Regions from separate parts of the Methylovirgula sp. genome, predicted to be linked through region 1. Evidence: predicted binding sites of a transcription regulator. Region 1 holds the regulator's gene; the other holds the start of a gene.
The links. The regulator LexA, encoded in region 1, represses DNA repair genes until DNA is damaged. The targets are predictions, from matches to a motif close to TGTTCNNNNTGTGTTCNG.
Positions count from the first base shown of each region.

Region 2: a site for LexA is predicted at 1,943-1,960, ahead of recA (recombinase RecA). Genes of this name have one in related genera too.

Region 1 is NZ_JBBCGP010000001.1:2,458,693-2,462,699, forward strand. Features, by position in the region: gene WDN02_RS12035 (ComEC/Rec2 family competence protein) at 1-1,531, shown strand, start outside; gene lexA (transcriptional repressor LexA) at 1,632-2,345, opposite strand; gene WDN02_RS12045 (hypothetical protein) at 2,998-3,438, opposite strand; gene WDN02_RS12050 (hypothetical protein) at 3,651-3,926, shown strand; gene WDN02_RS12055 (glycosyltransferase) at 3,936-4,007, opposite strand, start outside.
Region 2 is NZ_JBBCGP010000001.1:2,309,683-2,313,689, forward strand. Features, by position in the region: gene WDN02_RS11290 (MFS transporter) at 1-746, opposite strand, end outside; gene WDN02_RS11295 (TetR/AcrR family transcriptional regulator) at 816-1,412, shown strand; gene WDN02_RS11300 (cupin domain-containing protein) at 1,488-1,922, shown strand; gene recA (recombinase RecA) at 2,068-3,141, shown strand; gene alaS (alanine--tRNA ligase) at 3,278-4,007, shown strand, end outside.

The sequences.
Region 1 (4,007 bases):
CAGCCGCAATGCTTTGGCTTTGCGCATCGATACGATTGTTGGCGGTGAAGCCGGTGCCGTTGCCGCGGCCATGGTGACAGGCAAGCGCGATCTGCTCTCGGACGATACTAAGGACGTGATCCGCGAAGCCGGCATCTTTCACATCATCACGATTTCCGGCGTACAGATGACGCTGATGGCCGGCATTTTCTTCGTTGGCCTGCGGCGTGTATTGGCGCTTTCGCCGTCGCTGGCGCTGCGCTACCCGATCAAGCAATGGGCGGCCGCAACCGCCATTCTTGGCGCGATCTTCTATGACATCGCGACGGGCTCGCGCGTTGGCACCGAGCGGGCCTTGTTCATGACCTTGATCATGCTCGGCGCCGTGCTTGCCGGACGCCAGTCGCTCAGCATGCGCAATCTCGCGCTCGCCGCCGTGCTGGTGATGCTTGTTGCGCCCGAGGCGATCCTAGGCGCGAGCTTTCAGCTTTCCTTCGCCGCAGTCGCTGCGCTTGTCGCGGTGTATGAATCGCGCGCCGAAAATGGCGCGCAAATTCGCGACGAGCGCGCCGGCCTTGTGGCGCCGTCGCCGATGCGGGCGCGGATCGCCGCGCTCCGCGCGTTCTTCGGCCATGGGCCGCCGGCTTTGCTATTTGCGACTCTCTGCGCGACGACGGCGACGGCCTCGTTCATGGCCTATGATTTCCATGAGCTCAATCCTTACGTGCTCATCGGCAATCCGCTGACGCTGACTCTCATCGAATTGTTCGCGGTGCCATGCGCGCTCCTCGGCACGCTGCTCTATCCGCTTGGGCTCGATGCGTTCGTCTGGCATTATCTCGGCCTCGGCATCCGTTTCGTGCTGTGGGTCGCACGCTGGATCGGCACGCTACCGGGCGCGTCAACGCATATCAATGTCTTCGCGCCCTGGGCGATCGTGTTTCTGACATTCGCGGTGCTTTCGGCGGTGATCTGGCGCTCGGCGCTGCTGCGGCTGACGGCCGTGCCGCTCGCAATCATCGGCCTCTATGGCACGATGAATGGTCCATCCTTCGATATGGCGATTGCCGCGACCGGCGATGCCGTCGCCGTGCGCGGGGCGGACGGCGCGTTGACGATCATCGGCCGGCGGCCAAGCCAGTTCACGGTCGAGCAATGGCTCGGCGCCGACGCCGACGCGCGCGACCCGCATGAAGCAATCGACATGAGCGCCTGCGACCGCATCGGCTGCGTCGGCATTCTGGCCGATGGCCGCAGCGTTGCGCTGGTGCTGGACGACGCAGCTTTCGCTGAAGATTGCCTGCGCGCCGATATTGTCATCACGCCGCTCTACGCGCCGCCGGGCTGCGCCGCGCCGCTCGTCATCGATCGCGACAGGCTACGCGGCAGCGGCGCGATGCTTTTGCGCGCGCAAGGCAAGGGCTGGGCATTCGACACCGCCCGTGCCGTGGACGAAGACCGGCCTTGGTCGCCAGCGCCACCTGTGTGGAAAAGGGCGCGTGCTGCGCCCGAGCAAAAAGCGAACGACAGTCCGGACGCTTCACAAGATTAGCCCGTTATGGCCGGGCTTGACCCGGCCATCCACGACTTACCTTGAGGGCCTTGCATGGATGGCCGGAACAAGTCCGGCCATGACGCGCGTTCAACGCAGCTCAATATTTCCTGATGAGGCTCACCAGCTTGCCCTGGATGCGCACGCGGTCGGGGCCGAAAATGCGCGTCTCATAGGCCGAATTGGCGGCTTCGAGCGCGATCGAGGCGCCGCGCTTGCGCAGCCGCTTCAACGTCGCTTCCTCATCGTCGATGAGGGCGACGACGATGTCGCCGGTCTCGGCCGTGTCCTGCTTGCGGATCACCACCGTGTCGGCGTCGAAAATACCGGCGTCGATCATCGAATCGCCACGCACTTCGAGCGCGTAATGTTCGCCGGTCGAGAGCATGTCCGGGGACAGGGTGATCGTGTGGCTGCGGCTCTGCAAAGCGGTGATCGGCGTGCCCGCGGCGATACGGCCCATGACAGGAATGGCGACCATGCCGGCGCGTTCATCCTCGTCCTCGAACGCGGGCATGACAGGGCGTACCTTGCCGAGATTGCCCTCGATGACTTCGGGCGAGAACTTGCGGCCACGTCCATGTGACATGGGCGTTGTCGACTCGGGCAGGCGCAAAACTTCGAGCGCGCGGGCGCGGTTCGGCAGGCGGCGGATGAAGCCGCGCTCCTCGAGCGCCAGGATCAAGCGATGGATGCCGGATTTCGAGCGCAGGTCGAGCGCTTCTTTCATCTCGTCGAAGGAGGGCGGGACGCCGGTCTCCTTCAGACGCTCGTTGATGAAGCGCAGGAGTTCGCTTTGTTTACGGGTCAACATTCAGGCGCTCTCGCTCTTGGGCGGCTCCGGAGCCGAATCACTCCGGTTCAGAAGACGGGAAGCCGCTAAACAAAGAGTGAACAGAGCCTAACCGTTCTTGCTGTGTTCCGTCAAGGTGGGGCGATATTATATTTCGCGGGACCAACGCTAGATGTTGCATCCGTTTTGAGTGTTCTGGCAAAATCCGCGGATGCCGCTTTCGCAACTTACGACCTGCCTGAACGACGCAGCCGCAGTCTCTTCGTTGATTGCTGGGGGCCTTTGGCTTGTCTCCGCAACGCGATCTACGCCCTCGGATTTCACGGAAGTGGAAGTAGCCATCGCCGAGGGCGGCCTTACAGATGAAATGGGTGCCCTCGGGCCGCAGAGTGTGTATGTCAATACAAAGCCGCTGATAGATTTAGCCAACGCGATTAGGCACCAAAGCCAATACAGCGCAATGGCGGCCATCTTCGCCTTTTTGGCCGCAATTTGTCAGGCCGGAGTCCTCTTAGCTGGTCGCTCTTAAAGGCTTCATTTTTTCGGATCGCTTGGCTTAGGTTGCCGATCTGGTTTTGCCACAACCTTCGCAAAGGCTCGGTCAAAATCCTTCGGATCATTGCTCATTTCAAGCTCGTGCGCAGCTTCGCGAATGTGGGTCGCGCCAAGCCACCTACCTCAGCCCGATGACGAGTCCGCTCAGGTCGGCGTTCACCATCAGGCCGACTTGAAAGCCTTCCAATTCCAACACAGCGCCCTTGTCGTTGGCGAGCCGGATGAGGCGGGCGCCGACACCAACCGTGGCACCCGCACCAGCCGCGCCATAGACGCCTGCAATGTCCGATGGCCGGTAGATGTGGAGAACCCGTCCACGCAAAGTCGTATGCGACAGGCCGAAGACAAGCCCGGCATCGACGCCGCCGACGGTCAGCGCATAACGCCGCCCGTGGAAATACAGGCTGCCGCCGCCGCCATTCGCGCCAACGAACCAGCCACCCTTCACGATGGACAGGCGCACGGTGCCGCTGTCGGCAAACGCGGAGGTAGACGAACTCAGAGCAAAAAGGGCCAGCAGACCGACGAGGCTTGCTCGAACCCGATGAGACAGATGCATGGTGCTTCCCCCCTGAAACCCTGTTGCGCAGTCCCGTCAGCCTATATCAGCGACGAAAAGAAAACCAATTCCCGGGAGCCAGCTCTAAATCGGGTCGCGAGACGGGCGTCTTTCTGCGCTCGGCGTAGCTATTCGTTCATCTCAATTTTTAAGAGCGGGGCAACCAATATCACTCATGCTGCCGAGATTATTTAAAAAACGGTGATTGCGAAATGAAAGTTTATGCCATTGTTTGCGACTTTGTCGCGAGGGATGCACATCCCGATTTTTTTGGATGTCTTGAGGCTCTGGGCGAAGCCTGGTGCCACGTCAATGAATCGATCTGGCTCGTCAAGACGTCATTGTCGCCTCGACAAATCAAGTTACGCCTGTCGCCGCATCTGAACGATTGCGATCAGCTGCTCATCCTCTTTTGTACGCAGGGCGCTTGGCAAGGCTACAACGACATTTCTGCGCTCGGGCTCAAGGCCGTCTTCCAAGCGCAATAAGCCGCCGGATCAGGCGGCCAGTCGCTTGAACAGCGTCGCGAAGAGGTGCCTCAGTCTGACTTGGGGCACTTCATTGGCATA
Region 2 (4,007 bases), 150 kb from region 1:
CAGATGAAGAATGTCGCGAACAGAAACCAAAAGGTTCGTGTCCGTGCCGCCATCGCCAGATCGCCGAGCGCGACAGTGAAAGGATTATGCGCAGGGGCCGATGCGGCTAGCTCGTCCTCGGTCGCCCCGTAGCGCCGTAAGCCGATCGCCGCCGGACTTTCGGGAACGAGGAACGCGATCAACGGAATGAGCGCGAGGGCGCAGCCCGCGATCGTCAGGACCACCGGCTTCCAGCCGCCCCAGGCGGCGAGGCCCGCGAGGCCAGGCAGGAAGATGAGCGTTCCGGTCGACATGCTCGCTGTCAGCAGGCCCATGATCAGGCCGCGATGCGTCGCAAACCAGCGGTTGACGATCGTGGCGGCCAACACATTGGCGACGACGCCAGAGCCGAGGCCGGAGAGCACGCCCCATGTCAGAAAGAGCTGCCATTGCGCATTCATGAATACGCTGACGCCTGCCGCCAAAGCCATCAGGACAATGGCTGCGAGCACCGTTCGGCGCAGGCCGAATTGCTGCATGGCTGCGGCGGCAAAGGGACCTGTGAGGCCATAAAGGAAAATGCCGAGGGCGGCGGCGGCCGAAACTGTGCCGGCGCTCCAGCCGAACGCTTTTTGCCAGGGCAGCAGTAACACACCAGGCGTCGCGCGCAGGCCCGCCGCGGCGAGCAGGGCGAGGAAGATCGCGGCGACGACAACGAAGACGTAGTTCTGGCCGAAGGGATAACTTGTTCGAGTGCGCATATTCATGTTACTGATCGGTATGTGTCGGGCTTAATACGTACCGAGCGGTAACATTGTCAAGTCATGTTGGACCGGATGAGCGCACAGGCGGACAAATCGAGACGTAAAGCCGGTGGCATTCCACGCGCGGCCGACCGTATCCGCGTCTCGGCCCGCGAATTATTTTATCGCGAGGGCATCCGCGCCGTCGGCGTGGATGAGATCGTCCATCGCGCCGGCGTCACCAAGCCGAGCCTCTATCGCAGCTTTGCCTCCAAGGACGAACTCGCGGCCGCCTATCTGCGCGACTACGATCGCGATTTCTGGGAAAGGTTCGAGCGCCCGCGCGGGAAGACTTACGCCGACCCGCGCCAACAGGTTCTCGCCTATATCGCTGAACTGGCGGGGCGGGCGGTCGGGCGCGGCTATCGTGGCTGCGGGCTCAGCAACGCCGCGATCGAATATCCGACGCCTGACCATCCCGCCCGCAAGGTGGCGGAAGCGCACAAGAAAGCGGTGCGCCAGCGTCTACGCGACCTTGCCGCGGCGATGGGCGCACGCGAGCCGGATGTCCTCGGCGACAGCCTGCTTCTGCTGATCGAGGGCATCTATGGCTCCGGCCAGCAGTCGGAAGACGGCCCGGCGCAGTCCGCCGTCGCGGCGGCAGAACGTCTCATCGACAGTTTCACATAGGGCCGTGAACAGTCGGGCGCGGATACATAGATATGAGGCGTTCCGAGCCCGCCCATCACCGGAGTCCAAAGCGCGATGGATGAAAAAGCTTATAATTTCTTCGATCTGGCAGAAATCAAAGCTCGCTTTCCTGATCGTGCCGAGTCGATGATTGTCGATGCCTACCTGTCGGACCACGAGTCTGCGAGTTCGCGGTTGTTCCGGCTCTATCATCCGATCCCACGTCACCTTCACGAGACCTGCGACGAGCATCTCGTTTTGCTCGATGGCGAGGTCGATTTCGCCATTGCCGACGAACCGCCGCGCCGGCTTCGCGCGGGGCAGATGGTGACCTTTCTGCGCAACATTGTGCATGGGATTCAGCCGGTAGAAGGTGGGGCACCCGCCGTTTTCTTCACTGTCGATACGCCGCGCCGGGCGCCCGGCGACGTGCATTTCGTCGATTCCGCCGAGTCCAAGGGACGGCGTTTCGTGACCCACCTTGCCAGCTATGAAGCGCGATCGGCGTGAAGTGTCGATAAATGGGAGGAAAGAACAAAAAAAGAACTTGGTGAGAAGGAACAAATAGCGTACATTTCTCGGCGCAGGCGGAAGCGTCGCCGCCGCGCAAACACATTGCACTTGTCCGCACGCCCGTGTCAGAAGGAATCATTCGATGAGCCAAGCGAATCTTCGCCTTGTGGAAGGAACATCCGTGGACAAGACCAAGGCGCTCGACGCCGCCGTCTCTCAAATCGAGCGCGCGTTTGGCAAAGGCTCGATCATGCGCCTCGGCAAGAGCCCGGTGGTCGAGATCGAGACGATTTCGACGGGGTCGCTCGGGCTCGATATCGCGCTTGGCGTTGGCGGTCTGCCGCGCGGCCGGGTCGTCGAGATTTATGGCCCGGAATCTTCCGGCAAGACGACGCTGACGCTGCATGTCATCGCCGAGGCCCAGAAGGCCGGCGGCGTCTGCGCCTTCATCGATGCCGAACATGCGCTCGATCCGATCTATGCCCGCAAACTTGGCGTCAATCTCGACGATCTGTTGATCTCGCAGCCCGATACGGGCGAACAGGCGCTTGAAATTACCGATACTCTGGTTCGCTCCGGCTCGGTTGACGTGCTGGTGATCGATTCGGTTGCCGCCCTCACGCCGCGCGCGGAAATCGACGGCGAGATGGGCGACAGCCAGCCGGGCTTGCAGGCGCGGCTGATGAGCCAGGCGCTACGCAAGCTCACTGCGTCGATCTCCAAGTCAAAAACGATGGTGATTTTCATCAATCAGATTCGCATGAAGATCGGCGTCATGTACGGCAGCCCGGAGACGACGACGGGCGGCAATGCGTTGAAATTCTATGCTTCGGTCCGGCTCGATATCCGCCGCATCGGTTCGATCAAGGAACGCGATGAGGTTGTCGGCAATCAGACCCGCGTGAAAGTGGTGAAGAACAAGGTCGCGCCGCCCTTCAAACAGGTCGAATTCGACATCATGTATGGGGCAGGTATCTCCAAGGTCGGCGAATTGATCGACCTCGGCGTCAAGGCCGGTGTTGTCGAGAAATCCGGCGCCTGGTTCTCTTATGACAGTCAGAGACTTGGCCAGGGCCGTGAAAACGGCAAGACATTTTTGAAAAATAATCCCGAGATCGCCGCTGAAATCGAATTGGCGATTCGCGAAAATTCCGGCCTGATCGCCGAGCGCATTCTCGATCCCGGCGAAACCGAAGAGACCGAACTCGAAGGCTGATCTGCCTCCAGCCTCCTGCATCGACGCCGCGCCGGCGCTCGACAGGGCGGAAGCGGAAAGCTAGAAGACGTGCTCCCCTTTCCGCCTGGATGGCCGCGGCGAATTTTACCGTTCGCCGCGTGCATGGATGCAGATTATGAACGGCGTTAACGAGATCAGGACTGCGTTTCTCGACTATTTCGGCCGCCATGGGCATGAGATCGTCGCGTCCTCTTCGCTCGTTCCGCGCAACGACCCGACGTTGATGTTCACCAATGCGGGCATGGTGCAATTCAAGAACGTCTTCACCGGCATCGAAAAGCGGCCCTATACGCGTGCCGCGACGGCGCAGAAATGCGTTCGCGCCGGCGGCAAGCACAATGATCTCGACAATGTCGGCTATACCGCGCGCCATCACACGTTCTTTGAAATGCTCGGCAATTTTTCCTTCGGCGATTATTTCAAGGCCGAGGCGATCGAGCTTGCCTACAAACTGACGACGCAGGTCTTCGGTCTGCCCAAGGACAAGCTGCTCGTCACCGTCTACCACACTGACGATGAAGCCTTCGATCTTTGGAAGAAGATCGCCGGCTTCCCCGATTCGAAGATCATCCGCATCCCGACCTCCGATAATTTCTGGTCGATGGGTGACACTGGCCCCTGCGGTCCCTGTTCTGAGATTTTCTACGATCAGGGTGACAAGCTTGCCGGTGGTCCACCCGGCAGTCCCGACGAGGATGGCGACCGTTTTCTGGAATTCTGGAATTTGGTCTTCATGCAATATGAGCAGCTCGCGCCCGGCGAGCGCGTGGGCCTGCCGCGGCCTTCCATCGACACCGGCATGGGGCTTGAGCGTATTGCCGCGCTGTTGCAGGGCGTTCAATCGA